Linked DNA regions of Catenulispora sp. EB89. The protein of the gene in region 1 interacts with the protein of each later gene in a pairwise test. Links are inferred from orthologs where the notes say so. Each region holds a gene or a part of one and is shown in the gene's direction. Other genes may lie near its edges.

The links.
Region 2: the proteins of ctaD (region 1) and ABH920_RS28485 interact in binary tests that used the Escherichia coli proteins (3 or more experiments, as listed by UniProt). The link is inferred for Catenulispora sp. EB89 from one-to-one orthologs.

What each region holds. Positions count from the first base shown.
Region 1 is NZ_JBGCCU010000004.1:317,960-325,457, reverse strand. Bases 2,054-5,053 are described here. They hold ctaD (cytochrome c oxidase subunit I), read left to right. Parts: upstream 2,054-2,683; coding sequence 2,684-4,423; downstream 4,424-5,053. Other genes in these bases: ABH920_RS11075 (Ig-like domain-containing protein), read left to right, coding at 5,048-5,053; ABH920_RS11080 (cytochrome c oxidase subunit 4), read left to right, coding at 4,420-4,839; coxB (cytochrome c oxidase subunit II), read left to right, coding at 2,054-2,687. Outside these bases: ABH920_RS11100 (carbohydrate kinase family protein), read left to right, coding at 1-89; more of coxB, read left to right, coding at 1,740-2,053; more of ABH920_RS11075, read left to right, coding at 5,054-6,376; ABH920_RS11070 (Uma2 family endonuclease), read left to right, coding at 6,442-7,164; trpD (anthranilate phosphoribosyltransferase), read right to left, coding at 7,225-7,498. UniProt on the Escherichia coli protein: Cytochrome bo(3) ubiquinol oxidase is the terminal enzyme in the aerobic respiratory chain of E.coli that predominates when cells are grown at high aeration.
Region 2 is NZ_JBGCCU010000015.1:15,922-23,295, forward strand. What follows is about bases 2,362-5,237. They hold ABH920_RS28485 (pyridoxal phosphate-dependent aminotransferase), read left to right. Parts: upstream 2,362-3,155; coding sequence 3,156-4,319; downstream 4,320-5,237. Other genes in these bases: ABH920_RS28480 (LLM class F420-dependent oxidoreductase), read right to left, coding at 2,362-3,005; ABH920_RS28490 (AAA family ATPase), read left to right, coding at 4,388-4,981; ABH920_RS28495 (transglycosylase family protein), read right to left, coding at 5,063-5,237. Also shown: ABH920_RS28465 (sugar ABC transporter substrate-binding protein), read right to left, coding at 1-520; ABH920_RS28470 (hypothetical protein), read left to right, coding at 944-1,165; ABH920_RS28475 (pentapeptide repeat-containing protein), read right to left, coding at 1,255-2,067; more of ABH920_RS28480, read right to left, coding at 2,079-2,361; more of ABH920_RS28495, read right to left, coding at 5,238-5,803; ABH920_RS28500 (alkaline phosphatase family protein), read right to left, coding at 6,157-7,374. UniProt on the Escherichia coli protein: Shows aminotransferase activity with methionine and histidine as substrates, and to a lesser extent also with phenylalanine.

The sequences.
Region 1 (7,498 bases):
ACCTGAGCCGCGGCCGGTTCCTGGAGCGGTTCTCGGTGGCGTACGGCAGCGCCGCCGCCAGCGAGGTCGTGCGGTACCTGGCGGCCTGAGGCCGCTGGGCCGAATGAGCTGAACCTGCTAGGCCATCAGAGTTAAGCAAGCCGACGGAGAAGCCGCCCTCAGCGCAGCTTCTCCAACACCCGCGGCAGCACGGCCAGGAAGCGCTCCACGTCTTCCTCGGCCGTGCCGAACGGCAGCGACACCCGCACGTTGCCGCGGTCCGCGGCGCCCATGGCGACCAGCACGTGGCTCGGCGTGACGGTGTCCGAGGTGCACGCCGACCCCGACGACACCTCGAACCCGGCCTCGTCCAGGTCCAGCACCAGCGCCTCGGCGTTGACCGCCGGGCAGGAGAACGCGACGAGGTTCGGCAGCCGGTCGTCCGGGTCGCCGAACACCTCGATGTCGTCTGCGACCGCCGGCAGTGCGGCGCGCAGCCGGTCGGTCAGCGCCCGCAGCCGGACCGCCTCGGCCTCCCGCTCCTGCTCCCGGGCCACCAGGGCGGCGGCCGCCGCGACGATCCCCGGCAGGTTCACCGCGCCGGGCACCAGGCCGTCTTCGTGTTCGTCGACGGCCCACGCCGGCGCGAACCGCGTTCCCTTGCGGACGGCGAGGATCCCGACCCCGGTCGGCCCTCCCCATTTGTGAGACGAAGCACACAGCACCGACCACTCGCGCGGCACCGGCATCCGGCCGACCACCTGAGCGGCGTCCACGAGCAACGGCACCGCGGCCTCGACCGCGGCGGCGAACACCGGCGCCAGCGGCTGGACCGTGCCGACCTCGTGGTTGGCCGCCTGCAGGCACGCCAGGGCCGTTCCCGGCACCCGCAGCTCGCGCGCGAAGGCCTCGGCGTCCACCCGGCCGAGCCGGTCCACGCCGACCGTCGCCACGGTGTCGTGCGGCCCGGTGCTGGTCGGCTCGGCGCTGGTCGGCCCGCCCGCGTTCGACTCGGCCTCGTGCAGCTCCGCCGCGTGCAGCACCGCGGAGTGCTCGACCGCTGACACCACGAGCCGGTTCCCGACCCGCCGCCGGCCGGCCAGCACGCCGGCGACGCCGTAATGGATCGCGGCCGTCCCCGAAGGAGTGAACAGCACCTCCCGGGCCCGGCAGCCCAGGACCTCGGCCACCGCCGCCCGGGACCGGTCCAGCAGCATCCGCGCTTGCCGCCCGGCCCGGTAGAGCCGGGCCGGGTCGGCCCAGCCCTCGTCCAGGGCCGCCAGCAGCGCGGCGCGGGCGGCCGGGTGCGGGGGCTCGGCGGAGGCGGCGTCGAAATGAGTCACACCCTTGACGATACGGACCCTGCGCCGTCACCCGCGGTACTTGTCCGGCCGCGCACCGGCCGCGCACCGGTCCCGCGCTGGGCCCGGGCCGGGCCCGTACTCGGCCGCACGCTCCGGCCGCACGCTCCGGTCGCACAACCGCGCGCACCCCCCGGCACTCCGCGTCGTCGGGACCGTCGCCGCCGGTGCGCTCATCAGATCAACGCCCGTCAGTTCGGCCGGAAGTGTGACCGTCGCACCCCGCCACACGCGTTAACCGGGACCTCCGCGCAAGAGGCAATTGGGGCTGGAGTAGGGTTTGGCCGCGAGAGAGAAGACACCGCCCCTGGCAGGGCCGTGACGTGCGGGCACACCGGGTGCGATCCCGGCGGTCCGCCGCGTGCCTGCCGCCAAGGCTTGAACCTCGGGAAGGCAACCTTGAGTCCACACGGCTCCGACCCGTCGCCGCAGCGCACCTCACCGGCGCGGCGATCGCGGCGCGCGAAGCTCGGCGTTCTTGCCGTGGCCGGGCTGGTCGCCATGACCGCCACCGGCTGCAATGTAGACGAAGCAAAGCGGCTCGGGGTTCCCGCGCCCGCCACCAAGGAAGCGCCGATCATCCTGCACCTGTGGCAGGGCTCGTGGATCGCCGCGCTCGCCGTCGGTGCCCTGGTTTGGGGCCTGATCATTTGGTGCTGCGTCTTCTACCGCCGCAAGCGCACCGGTATCGAGATCCCCGCACAGACCCGCTACAACGTCCCGATCGAAGTGCTCTTCACGGTCGTGCCGTTCATCATGATCGCGGTGCTGTTCTTCTTCACGGCCAAGGACGAGTCCAAGCTCCTCGCGCTGCACAAGAACCCCGACGTGAAGGTGAACGTCGTGGGCCGGCAGTGGTCCTGGTCCTGGAACTACAACTACGACGCCGTCTCCGGTCAGGCGACCCCGGGGCAGCTGGCCGTCTACGACGCCGGCACCCCCGCGGACCTGCCGGTGCTGTGGCTGCCGGTGAACGAGCGGGTGCGCTTCACGCTGACCTCCACCGACGTCATCCACTCCTTCTGGGTCCCGAACTTCCTGTTCAAGCTGGACGTGGTCCCGGGCCGCATCAACGAGTTCGAGCTCACCCCGAACAAGGAGGGCGAGTTCATCGGCCGCTGCGCCGAGCTGTGCGGTGTCGACCACTCCCGGATGCTGTTCAAGGTCAAGGTCGTCTCCGCGGCCGAGTACCAGCAGCACCTGCAGGACCTGGCCAACAAGATCGACCCGGTGACCGGCAAGGGCCAGACCGGTCAGATGCCCGTGGGCTACAACTCCAACGGCGTCCCGCTGCGCGTCGGCCCGCTGACCGGCATCGGCAACGACTCCACAGGGAAAGAAAAGTGACGGCCATCAGTGAACCGCGCGCAGTGAGCGCGCCGTACGAGCGCCGTGAGCCCGGCAACATCGTGGTCAAGTGGCTGACGTCCACCGACCACAAGGTGATCGGGTACATGTACCTCATCACGTCGTTCTGCTTCTTCGGCATCGGCGGCCTGCTGGCCCTGCTGATGCGCGCCGAGCTCGCCCGGCCGGGTCTGCAGTTCCTGACCACGGAGCAGTTCAACCAGGCGTTCACCATGCACGGCACGATCATGCTGCTGATGTTCGCCACCCCGCTGTTCATCGGGTTCGCGAACGTCATCGTGCCGCTGCAGATCGGCGCCCCGGACGTGGCCTTCCCGCGGCTGAACATGTTCGCCTACTGGCTGTTCCTGTTCGGCTCGCTGATCGCGGTCGGCGGCTTCCTCACCCCGCAGGGCGCGGCGGACTTCGGCTGGTTCGCCTACGCGCCGCTGACCGACGCGATCCACTCCCCGGGCATCGGCGCGGACATGTGGATCATGGGTCTGGCGCTGTCCGGCTTCGGCACCATCCTCGGTGGCGTCAACTTCATCACCACGATCATCTGCATGCGCGCGCCCGGCATGACGATGTTCCGCATGCCGATCTTCACCTGGAACATCCTGCTGACCGCGGTGCTGGTCCTGATGGCGTTCCCGGTCCTGGCCGCCGCGCTGTTCGCGCTGGAGGCCGACCGCCGCCTGGGTGCGCAGATCTTCGAGGCGGACAACGGCGGAGCGCTGTTGTGGCAACACCTCTTCTGGTTCTTCGGACACCCAGAGGTGTACATCGTCGCGCTGCCGTTCTTCGGCATCATCTCCGAGATCATCCCGGTCTTCAGCCGCAAGCCGATCTTCGGCTACAACACGCTGGTGATGGCGACCATGTCGATCGCCGGCCTGTCGGTGACGGTGTGGGCGCACCACATGTTCACCACCGGCGCGGTGATGCTGCCGTTCTTCGCCTTCATGTCGTACCTGATCGCGGTGCCCACCGGCATCAAGTTCTTCGACTGGATCGGCACCATGTGGCGCGGCTCGCTGAGCTTCGACACGCCGATGCTGTGGTCGGTCGGCTTCCTGGTGACGTTCCTGTTCGGCGGTCTGACCGGCGTGCTGCTGGCCTCCCCGCCGATCGACTTCCACGTGCAGGACTCGTACTTCGTGGTCGCGCACTTCCACTACGTGCTGTTCGGCACCGTGGTGTTCGCGATGAACGCCGGCTTCTACTACTGGTGGCCGAAGTTCACCGGCAAGATGCTGGACGAGCGGCTGGGCAAGATCCACTTCTGGATCCTGTTCGTCGGCTTCCACACCACGTTCCTGGTACAGCACTGGCTGGGCGCGGCGGGCATGCCCCGGCGGTACGCGGACTACCTGGCCAGCGACGGGTTCACGACGCTGAACACGATCTCCTCGATCGGCTCGTTCGTCCTCGGCGCCTCGACCCTGCCGTTCCTGTACAACGTGTACATCACCGCCAAGCGCGGCAAGAAGGTCACGGTCGACGACCCGTGGGGCTACGGCCGCTCCCTGGAGTGGGCCACCTCCTGCCCGCCGCCGCGGCACAACTTCACCTCGCTGCCGCGCATCCGCTCCGAATCCCCGGCCTTCGACCTGCACCACCCCGAGGTCGCGGCGCTGGACATGGGCCACGGGCACGGGAAGAAGGCCGCGGTCGGCGCCCCGGACAAGCCGTCGGCCTCGACGTCGACCGACAACGAGGACGGTGCCAAGTGAAGGTCGAAGCCAAGCTCTTCGGGTTCGTCGCCGTCTTCCTGATCATCGACATCCCGGTGTACTGGTACCTGTCCAAGGACACGGTCGGCACCACCGCGCTGTCGATGGCCTTCGGCCTGTGCGCGCTGGTGTGGTTCTACCTGTACTTCACCGCGATCCGCATCGGGCCGCGCCCGGAGGACCGCGACGACGCGGAGATCTCGGAGATGGCCGGCGAACTCGGCTTCTTCGCCCCGCACTCGTGGTGGCCGCTGTACACCGCGGGCTCCGCGGCGCTGGCGTTCATGGGCGTCATCTTCGGGTGGTGGCTGCTGCTGGTGGCCTTCCCGTTCGGGGCGTACTCGGTGATCGGGCTGGTGTTCGAGTACTACCGGCGTGAGAACAACCGGTACGGCGAGGCGGGGGCAGGGCACTGACCCCGCTGGGCTGACACCGGTCGGGCTGACACCTGCCGGAGCTTCAAAGGAGCCGGGCCTCGGATCGCTCCGAGGCCCGGCTCCTTCGTGTCTCAGGAATGTAATGGTTGACCATCTTTCGAGATCGCATGCAACGCGCACGGGGGGTTCGGCGTCTATCCAGGTGTAAGGCTCTAAAGCACAGGAGAACCAGGACAGGGAGGGCCTCGTGGCACACCGCATCGGGCAGGGTGTTACCGCGGGCGGGCGGCGTCGGTGGCGGCGGGCTGCGCAGTGGACGGCGGGGGCGGCGGCGGTGGCGCTGCTGACGGCGGCGTGCGGCGGCTCGTCGAGCGGCAAGAGCGCGGGCGCGCCGGTCGGGGCCGCGCAGACGGCCTCGTCCGGGACCTCGGGCGGCGCGAGTGGCGGGGCGAACCCCGCGAGCCCCTCGTCCTCCGCCGCGCAGCCGCTGGCGCTCTCGACCAGCCCCGCGGACGGCGCGGCCGGCGTCGACCCGGCCAAGGGCATCCAGATCAACGCCGTCAACGGCAAGCTGGAGAGCGTCACGGCCACCGACGCCGCGGGCAAGACGGTGTCCGGCGCTCTGGCCGCTGACGGGTCCTCCTGGGCCTCCAGCGGCACGCTGGCGATCTCCAGCACCTACACGGTGGTGGCGAAGGCGCAGGACGGCTCCGGGGCCGAGAAGACGACCACGTCGAAGTTCACGACCCTGACCCCCGGCAAGCGCCTCGGCCTGGACCACTACGTGCCGGACAACGGCACCACGGTCGGCGTCGGCCAGCCGGTGGCCGTTTTCTTCACCAACGCGCCGAACGAGAAGGACCGCGCGGCCGTGGAGAAGGCGATGACGGTCACCACCACGCCGCACGTCGACGGCGCCTGGAACTGGCGCGGCGACACCGAGGCGGACTGGCGCCCGCAGGGCTACTGGCAGCCGGGCACGAAGGTGCAGGTGCACCTGGGCCTGAACGGCGTGAAGGCGGGCCAGACCACTTATGGCTCCTTCACCAAGGACTTCTCCTTCACCATCGGCGACTCGGTGATCAGCACCGTGGACCTGGTGAAGGACAAGATGACCGTCACCAAGAACGGCCAGGTCCTGCGCACCATCCCGGTCAGCGCCGGCGAGGTCCCGAACCACCCGACCTGGAGTGGAAAGATGGTCGTCCTGGAGAAGGACGCCTCTCTGCAGATGACCTCCGCCTCGGTGAACTTCACCGACGCCTCGGACTTCTACGACCTCAAGGTCCAATCCGCGGTGAAGATCACCTCATCCGGCACCTTCCTGCATGCCGCGCCCTGGAACGACGGCAAGTTCGGCCGCGTCAACAGCAGCCACGGCTGCATCGGCATGAGCCTGGACGATGCCGCGTGGTTCTTCAACACGGTCAAGATCGGCGACGTGGTGGACGTGCAGAAGTCGGCGAACACCAAGCCGAACGTCACCACGAACCCGAACCCCGGCTTCGACGACTGGAACTTGACCTGGAGCCAGTGGCTGGCGGGGTCGGCGGCGGGAGTGCAGACGGCGCAGTAGCCAGCTGTCGCAGGTGGTAATCGGTTGGCCACGTCCTGTCAGAGGGCGTGGCTAGCCTTTGGGGTATGACAGTAGCCATGGACTACGAACCGCCCGAGAGCGGACCGGAGCTGGACTCCGCCATGGAAGCGGCGACGGCCGCTTTCAGCCTGGTCGAGGAGTTCGGCCTCCTCGACGACGTCTCGCTGGCGCTGTGGGACGCCCTGCCCGAGGACTTCTGCCACGATCACGAACTCGATCGTGGCCGGTTGATCAGGTGCGAGTCGCCGACTCTCGGCCACCAGCACGCGTCCTTGTCGCTGGCGATCGTTCTGAAGAATGCCGCCCGCCGCGCTGTCGAGGCGGAAGCGTTTCCCTGCCTCCGCACAGCGCAGGATGTCGACACGCGGCTCTGGGATGTTCCAGGCGCCACTGTTCGCAAACCAGATGTGCTGGTCTTCCGCTGCCTGGAAGAGGGCCGACGCAAGCTCTGGGGATACGACCTGGTGCTCGCGGTGGAGATCGTCTCGCCGTCCAGCGGCGCCACGGACACCGGCAAGGACAACCAGCGGACCGGCTTCGAGTCGAAGATGACCCAGTACGCGCTGGCCGGGATCGAACACTATTGGATCGTCCGGCTGAAGCCGGATGACTCGGCGATCGCCAGCATCGAGCAGTGGTGGCTCGGGCCGGGCTACCGCGGCGCCTACACCAAGGTCGCGACCTGGACCAACGGCGAGACCGCCGAGGCGATCAGCACCAAACTGCCCTTCCCGATCGAGGCGACCTGGGCCGACCTCGAGTTCTAGCCGCACGAGTGCCCGCCCCGGCGACCGGCGGGCGCCCGCATCTGACCGCCCGAGCTCCGCCTACCGCTCCTGAACCAACCGCTCCGAAACCTCGACCCACGTCGCCAGCACCCGCTCCGCGGCCCCCGAATCGATCGCCTCCGCGGCCTTCGCCAGCCCCGCGCCCAGCCGTGCCGTCACCGGCTCATGCGTGGGCTCCAGCGCCGCCAGGGCCGCAGCCGCCGACAGCAGCACCGCGTCGCGTACCGCGCCCTGCTCGCCGGCCAGCAGGCGGCGGGCCACGGCCGCGTTGAACTCCGGGTCGGCGCCGCGGAGGGCGCTGATGGGGGAGTAG
Region 2 (7,374 bases), on another replicon or contig:
CGTTGCCCTGAAGGGTGCCGACCGCGGTGTTGTCGAAGGACACGTAGTACTGCGCGCTGCCGCCGAGGGTGAGGCGGTCGTAGTCGATGGTGACGACGCCCTTGGCCTGGGCCTGGGCCTCGATCGCCTTGGCCGAGCCGGAGTCCAGGTTGACGATCATCAGGACGCCGACGCCCTCGTTGAGCATCGACTGCGCCTGGGTCGTCTGCGTCGTGGCCGAACCGTTCGCGTTCTGGATGTCGCAGACCAGACCCAAGCTGTCGCACTGGGTCTTGAGCTCGTTGGGGTCGGAGTTGACCCACCGCGGCGAGGAGTTGGTGTCCGGGAGCAGGACGCCGACCTTGTTGTTCGTGTAGTGCGGAGTGCCGCTGCTACTGCTGCTGCTGCCGCCGGCCGCGCTCGTGGTCGAGCTGCTGCCGCCGGTGGTGGAGCTGCCGCTGCTCTTCGAGCTACTGCATCCAGCTGCGCTCAACGCAACCGCGGCGCCGAGTGCGGTGATAGCGAGTATCGCCTTACGCATGGGAGCTTGCCCCTTTCTGGTTCCGCACGTCGCCTACCCCCGGGAGGCGCCGCCGATATGTTGACGCGCAAAACCTATTCGGGTTTCGACCATGATCGCTATGAGCTGGCGGACACGAATCCGCCATGAACACGTCACGAAACGGCAACGTCCGGACCGCCTTGGCGCCCGGCGGGCGGCCCTGCTACGGATACCGCCTCGTCCAGGCCCGCACAGACCTTGTGAAGCAGGGCACTTGCCTGGTCGGCCGGGGTGTGGCGAGAAGGCGTCGCGCACCTCAAATTCGCTCAACGCCGAGGCGCGGTACCGGTTCCGGCGACCGGTGATCACCACACGCCCGATCACGCTCGGCGACGATCTTTAGGTGCGGCGCGCAACCTTGATCTTGTCCTGTAAGCACCCTTTGACAGATGATGTGCCGCTATGTTCACCCCCGCCGACCGCGATCGTGTGCTCGCGGCGCTGGCCGCGCGCGCCGAGGCCGACGCGGACGTCACCGGCGCGGTGCTGCTGGGTTCGTCGGCGACCGGTCAGGCGGACCGCTGGTCGGATCGTGACGTCGCGCTCACGGTCGCCGGCTCCGCGGATGTCGCGGCGGTCACCGAAGGGTGGACCAGGGCTTTGGCGGCGGATCCGAACGATTGAGGCCTTTGTTCGGGGCTTTGTTGTCCGGGGCCTGGGTCGGGAACCGCGGACTATTCAACTTATCCCGGCGGTCGGTTCGTCCCCGGCCGTCACTCCCAGCGTGAGGGCCGCGTCAGCCCTTCGCTGATCTTCGTCCTCTGATCTCCGAGGGCTGCGTTGAGCTGGGTCTGGGTCAGGAATATGGCGCCGGTCAGGTCGGCTCCGGCCAGGTTCGCGTCGCGCAGGTCGGCGCCGATCAGGTCGGCGCGGCGCAGGTCGGCGCCGGAGAGGTCGGTGCCGATCAGGTAGGCGCCGCGCAGGTCCGCGCCGTGCAGGTCGGCTCGTGGCAGGCGGGCGCCGATCAGGTCGGCACCTCGCCGGTCCTTCTTGCGGCCGGTGCCGATGCCGGCTCGGATCAGGGTGCTGACTTCGGAGAGCAGTTCACTGACACCCTGGCGGTGGGCGGCGACGTCCAGGGCCAGCAGTTCGTCGGCGGGCAGCCCGGTGAGGCGTTCGGTCTCCTCGGCGGACCAGCTGATCTCGGTGCGCAGCGCGGAGGCCGCGGCCAGGGTCTCGGCTTCGGTGAGGTACCAGAGCATCTCGTGCAGTTGGCGCATCAGCGGGAGCGCGGCGAACATCTGCGCGGCGGTGTGCGGGGCCTCGCGCCAGGACACGCCGCCGAAGGTCTGCTGGGACAGCTTCTGGCCGGCGCCGAAGCAGTCGTAGACGGTGCAGCCCTGGAAGCCGCGGCCGCGCAGTCCGGTGTGGATGGAGCAGCGGTCGTCGGCGGCGAGGTTGGGGCACGGCGTCCCGGCGGACTTGTCGACGGCGAAGTCCCGGGACGCCGTGAAGGCCAGCCCCACGCAGCACAGCGCGAAGCAGTCGGCGCAGTCGGCGCTCAGGTCGGTGCGGGGGCTGGGCATCAGGGTGCTGCTTACAGCTGGCGCATCACGTCGTTCGCGATCAGGTCCAGGTGGTCCAGGTCGGACAGGTCCAGGATCTGCAGGTAGACGCGCTGGGTGCCGATGCCGGCGTAGCGGCCGAGCTTGTCCACGACCTCCGCCGGGGTGCCGGCCAGGCCGTTCTCGCGCAGCTCGGCCGGCTCGCGGCCGATCGCGGCGGCGCGCCTGGCGTACTCGGCCTCGTCGCGGCCGACGCAGGCCACCAGGGCCGCGGAGTACGTCATCGACTCCGGGGCGCGGCCGTTGGCGGCGACGGCCTCGCGGACCGTGCCGAACAGGCGTTCGCTGTCCTCGAAGGACCTGAACGAGGTGTTGTACTCGGCGGCGTAGCGCGCGGCCAGGCGCGGGGTGCGCTTCGGGCCGCCACCGCCGATGATGATCGGCGGGTGCGGCTTGGTGACCGGCTTGGGCAGCGCCGGGGAGTCGCTGAGGGTGTAGTGCTCGCCCTTGAAGCTGTAGGTCGCGCCTTCGGGGGTGTTCCACAGCCCGGTGACGATCTCCAGCTGCTCCTCCAGCAGGCCGAAGCGCTTCTCCGGGAAGGGGATGCCGTAGGCGGTGTGCTCGTCGCCGAACCAGCCGGTGCCCAGGCCCAGCTCCACGCGGCCCGGACCGGCCATGGCGTCGACCTGCGCGACGGCGATGGCCAGCGGGCCGGGCAGCCGGAAGGTGGCCGGGCTGACCAGGGTGCCGAGCTTGATGCGGCTGGTCTCGCGGGCCAGGCCGGCCAGCGTGATCCAGGCGTCGGTGGGCCCGGGGGCGCCGGTGACGTCGCCCATCTTCAGGTAGTGGTCGGAGCGGAAGAACGCGTCGAAGCCCAGGTCCTCGGTGGCTTTGGCGACGGTGAGGAGGGTGTCGTAGTCGGCGCCCTGCTGGGGCTCGGTGAAGATGCGCAAGTCCATGGGGCAAGCCTTTCACACGGTGCGGCGCACTCGCGGCGGCGCTCGCGCGGCGGATGCACGTCGGGTGCGCCGCGGATGCGCGGCGGACGCACGAGCCGAGGACGCGCGGGCCACCCGTGCGTGACGGTGCCGGTACGGCAGGATGGCGTCATGCGCATGCCCTACGTCAACAGCCGCCTGGCCCCGATGGGCACCACCATCTTCGCCGAGATGTCGGCGCTGGCCGTGGCCACCGGCTCGATCAACCTGGGCCAGGGCTTCCCGGACACCGACGGCCCCGAGGAGATCAAGCGCGCGGCGGCCGAGGCGGTGCTGTCCGGGCACGGCAACCAGTACCCGCCCGGGCCCGGCATCCCGGAGCTGCGCAGGGCCGTGGCCGAGCACCAGAAGCGCTTCTACGGCCTGGACTTCGACCCGGACACCGAGGTGCTGGTCACCGCCGGCGCCACCGAGGCCATCGCGGCGGCGCTGCTGGCGCTGCTGGAGCCCGGCGACGAGGTGGTCGCGTTTGAGCCGTACTACGACTCGTACACGGCCTGCATCGCGATGGCCGGCGGCGTGCGCGTGCCGGTGACGCTGCGTCCCCCGCACTTCCGCCCCGACCTGGACGCGCTGCGCGCCGCCGTAACCGACCGCACCCGCCTGCTGCTGCTGAACACCCCGCACAACCCGACCGGCATGGTGCTCACCCGCGCCGAGTCCGAGGCGATCGCGCGGCTGGCGTGCGAGCGCGACCTGCTGGTCGTCACCGACGAGGTCTACGAGCACCTGACGTTCGGCCCCGAGCACATCCCGCTGGCCACGCTGCCCGGGATGCGCGAGCGCACGGTCACGATCGGCTCGGCGGGCAAGACCTTCTCCTTCACCGGCTGGAAGGTCGGCTGGGTGACGGCGCCGCCGGCGCTGGTCTCCGCGGTCCGCAGCGCGAAGCAGTTCCTGACGTACGTGGCGAGCGGCCCCTTCCAGTACGCCGCCGCTACCGCCCTGGCTCTGCCGGACGAGTACTTCACGACGCTGCGCGCCGACCTGCGGCGCAAGCGCGACCTGCTGGCCGGCGGGCTGAGCGCGGCCGGGTTCGAGGTGTTCGTGCCGGACGGGACGTACTTCGTCACCACCGACATCAGCGGGCTGAGCGAGAAGAACGGGATGGAGTTCTGCCGCGAACTGCCTGAGCGGTGCGGCGTCGTGGCGATTCCGAACCAGGTGTTCTACGACGACGTCGAGGCGGCGCGGAGCCTGGTGCGGTTCGCGTTCTGCAAGAAGGACGAGGTGCTGGTCGAGGCTGTCGAGCGGTTGGGGCGGTTGAAGGGTTAGCCAGGCGTGCGTTCGCCGTCAGCGAAAGCGCGCGGGTTCCGGGCGGTCGCTTGCCTAGGGTCGGTTCCATGACCGACTACGAAGCCGCATTTCAGGCCTATGAGAAGCTGACGCCCCTGGACCCGGCGGCGAAGCCGGCCGCGATCCTGGTCGCGGGGGTGCCGGGGGCCGGAAAGAGCACGTTGGCCGAGGGGTTGGCGCGGGAGTTGCGGGCGGCGGTGTTCTCCACGGACTGGCAGCTCGGGGCTTTGACGCCGTTCCGGGTGCTGACGGAGGAGAACATGGTGCCGCTGGCCGAGATGATGCTCGTCGGGGCGCTCGCGCGGCAGCTACAGCTGGGACTGGACGTGGTGCTGGACGTGCCGGGGCACGAGGTCGAGGTGCGGGAGCGCTATCGGCGGGTGGCCGAGAGTCTGGGGGCGCGCTTCGTGGGGGTGGAGTGCGTGTGCTCGGATCCGGAAGTGCACAAGGCGCGGGTCGAGGGTCGGGACCGGGGGATCCCGGGGTGGCGGCCCACGGTGCCGTGGACACATGTGCAGCGGATGCAGGGGTTGTGGGAGGCGTGGCCGGAGCCGCATCTGGTGCTGGACTCCGCGACACAGGATGCTGAGACGTCGCTCAAGCAAACGCTGGACGAGGTCTCGGCGACACGCACCGCCTGACTAAGGCTCCTGCGACAGACCGCCGGCCCCGGCCCGCGCGAAGCAGGCCGGGGCGGCGAAAAGGCACCGGGGATCCGGTTCTCAGAGCTTGATGACCTGGCCCGGGAAGATCAGGTTCGGGTTCGAGATCTGGCCCTTGTTCAGCTGGAACAGGCTCTGCCAGCCGCCGGCCACGTGGTTGGTGACGGCGATCTGCGACAGCGTGTCGCCACTCTTGATGGTGTAGGTCGCACCGGTCGGCTGAGCCTGCGGGGCCGCGTTCTGGGCCGGGGCGGGCTGAGTGTTCTGCTGCTTCGGCGCGTTCCAGTTCCAGGACTGCTTGTACTGCTGCTGCGGCTGCGTCTGCTGCTTCGGCGCCTGCTGCTGCGTCTGGGTCTGGGTCTGCTGCTGGGTCGTGCTGGAGCTGCTGGAGCTGGAGCCGGTCGAGCCGCTGCCCGGGTTCACGGCGGCCGCCGCGCCACCGGCGCTCAGGCCCGCGCGCGGGCCGCAGACCGGCCAGGCGCCGGGGCCCTGGGAGGCCAGCAGGTTCTCGGCCACGGCTATCTGCTGGTCCTTGGTGGCCAGGTCGGCGCGCGGGGCGTACTTGCCGCCGCCGGCCCCGAGCCAGGAGCTGGTCGAGAACTGCAGGCCGCCGTAGTAGCCGTTGCCGGTGTTGATCGACCAGTTGCCGCCGCTCTCGCAGGAGGCGACCTGGTCCCAGGTGGAGACGCTGGCGGCGCTGGCGGTGGAGGCCATCAGGGCGGGCAGCACGACCGCGGCGCCGGCCACGGAGGCCACGACGATCCCGGCCTTCTTGCGGCCGGACAGCATGGACTTGCTCATGATCAGTCAGCTCTCTCCGCCACGCCGGCCAGCGCTGGGCGCCAGCCTCCTGCTCCGATCACGGGGGTCGGGTGCAGAAAATGACTCTCGCGGTCCGGGGCAGGAATGCGGCGTGCCGGCCGGCGAGGTCCCCGCTCGTGGCGGGGCATGCCCCAGACGGTAAGCACAAGCCTGAGCAAATCACAAGAACGATGACATGCCGTTGATAAGGGACACACCGGCAGTAAGGGAATTGGCGCCTTTCCGACGCAGATCTCACGAAGCGTGGCGAGCGGATCACATTCGGGACAAACGAATCCGGGAAGGCCCTGAACTCTTCTCAGAGCCTTCCCGGAGGGGCAAAAACGGACTAATCAGCCCATATGGCGCCTATGTCCGCGTTCCTGGCGCGGCATGCTCTGCACGGTCGGCGGAACGACGGCCGGTAGCGTCGCGACCTCGTTCAGTTCCTGCTGGTAGAGCGCCGCGGCGTCCGGGAGCTTCGGGAACCGGTGCTGCGGCCGGTCGTGCATACGCAACGTCCCGGTCAGGTCACCGACGGTGCGGCGGCGCCAGGCGCTGATGTTCGTCTCCCGCACGCCGAAGCGGCGCTCCAGCAGCCGCAGCGTCGAGGTGTGGTCGAACACCTCCGAGCACACGAAGCCGCCGGCGCTCCACGGCGAGACCACGATCGTCGGCACCCGGAAGCCGAGCCCGGAGGGCCCGGCGATGCCCTGGCACTCCGCCGGCAGCGGGTCGACGGTGATCCACTCCCCCGGCGTCCCGGCCGGCGCGGTCGGCGGCCGCACGTGGTCGAACAGGCCGTCGTTCTCGTCGTAGGTGATGATCAGCAGGGTCTTGGCCCACACCTCGGGGTGCTGCCCGAGCGCGTCCAGCACGCCCCAGATGTACTGCGCCCCGGCCCCGGGCAGCGCCGGCGGGTGCTCGCTGGCCTCCGGCTGCCCGATCGAGGGCAGGTACTGCGAGTTCAGCCAGCTGACGGCGGGCAGGTCGCCGTTGGCGATGTCGTCGGCGATCGCCTGCGGCGGCCGCGGCTGCATCCCGTTGATCCACAGGGGGGAATCGTGCGGGGCGTTCTGGAAGCTCTGGAACCAGCTCAGGTCCGAGCCCTGAGTGTTGGCGACGTAATAGCGCCAGCTGATGCCCGCCGCCTCCAGGCGCTCGGCGTAGGTGGTCCAGCGGAACGGCGCCGGGTTGCTGTTGCTCACCACCGGGCCGCCGGCCACGCCGTCGGGGTCGTTGGTGCCGCTGATCGCGAACAGCCGGTTGGCGTGCGTGGGGCCGAAGGCCGAGCAGTGGTAGTTGTCGCAGACGGTGAAGGCGTCGGCGAGCGCGTAGTGGAACGGCAGGTCCTCGCGCGTCAGGTAGCCCATGGACCACGGGCCGCCGTCGGCCGGGCGGTGCGCGGCCATCCAGCCGTCCATGGCGCCGTTGTTCCAGGAGGCGTGCTGGCCGTGCCAGCTGTGGTCGGTACTCGGGTACTTGGCGCCGCTGGTCTTGGTGGTGTCGATGCGGAACGGCAGGGTGTAGCCGTCGGGGTTGGCGGTGTCGGGCTGGTAGAACACCGGACG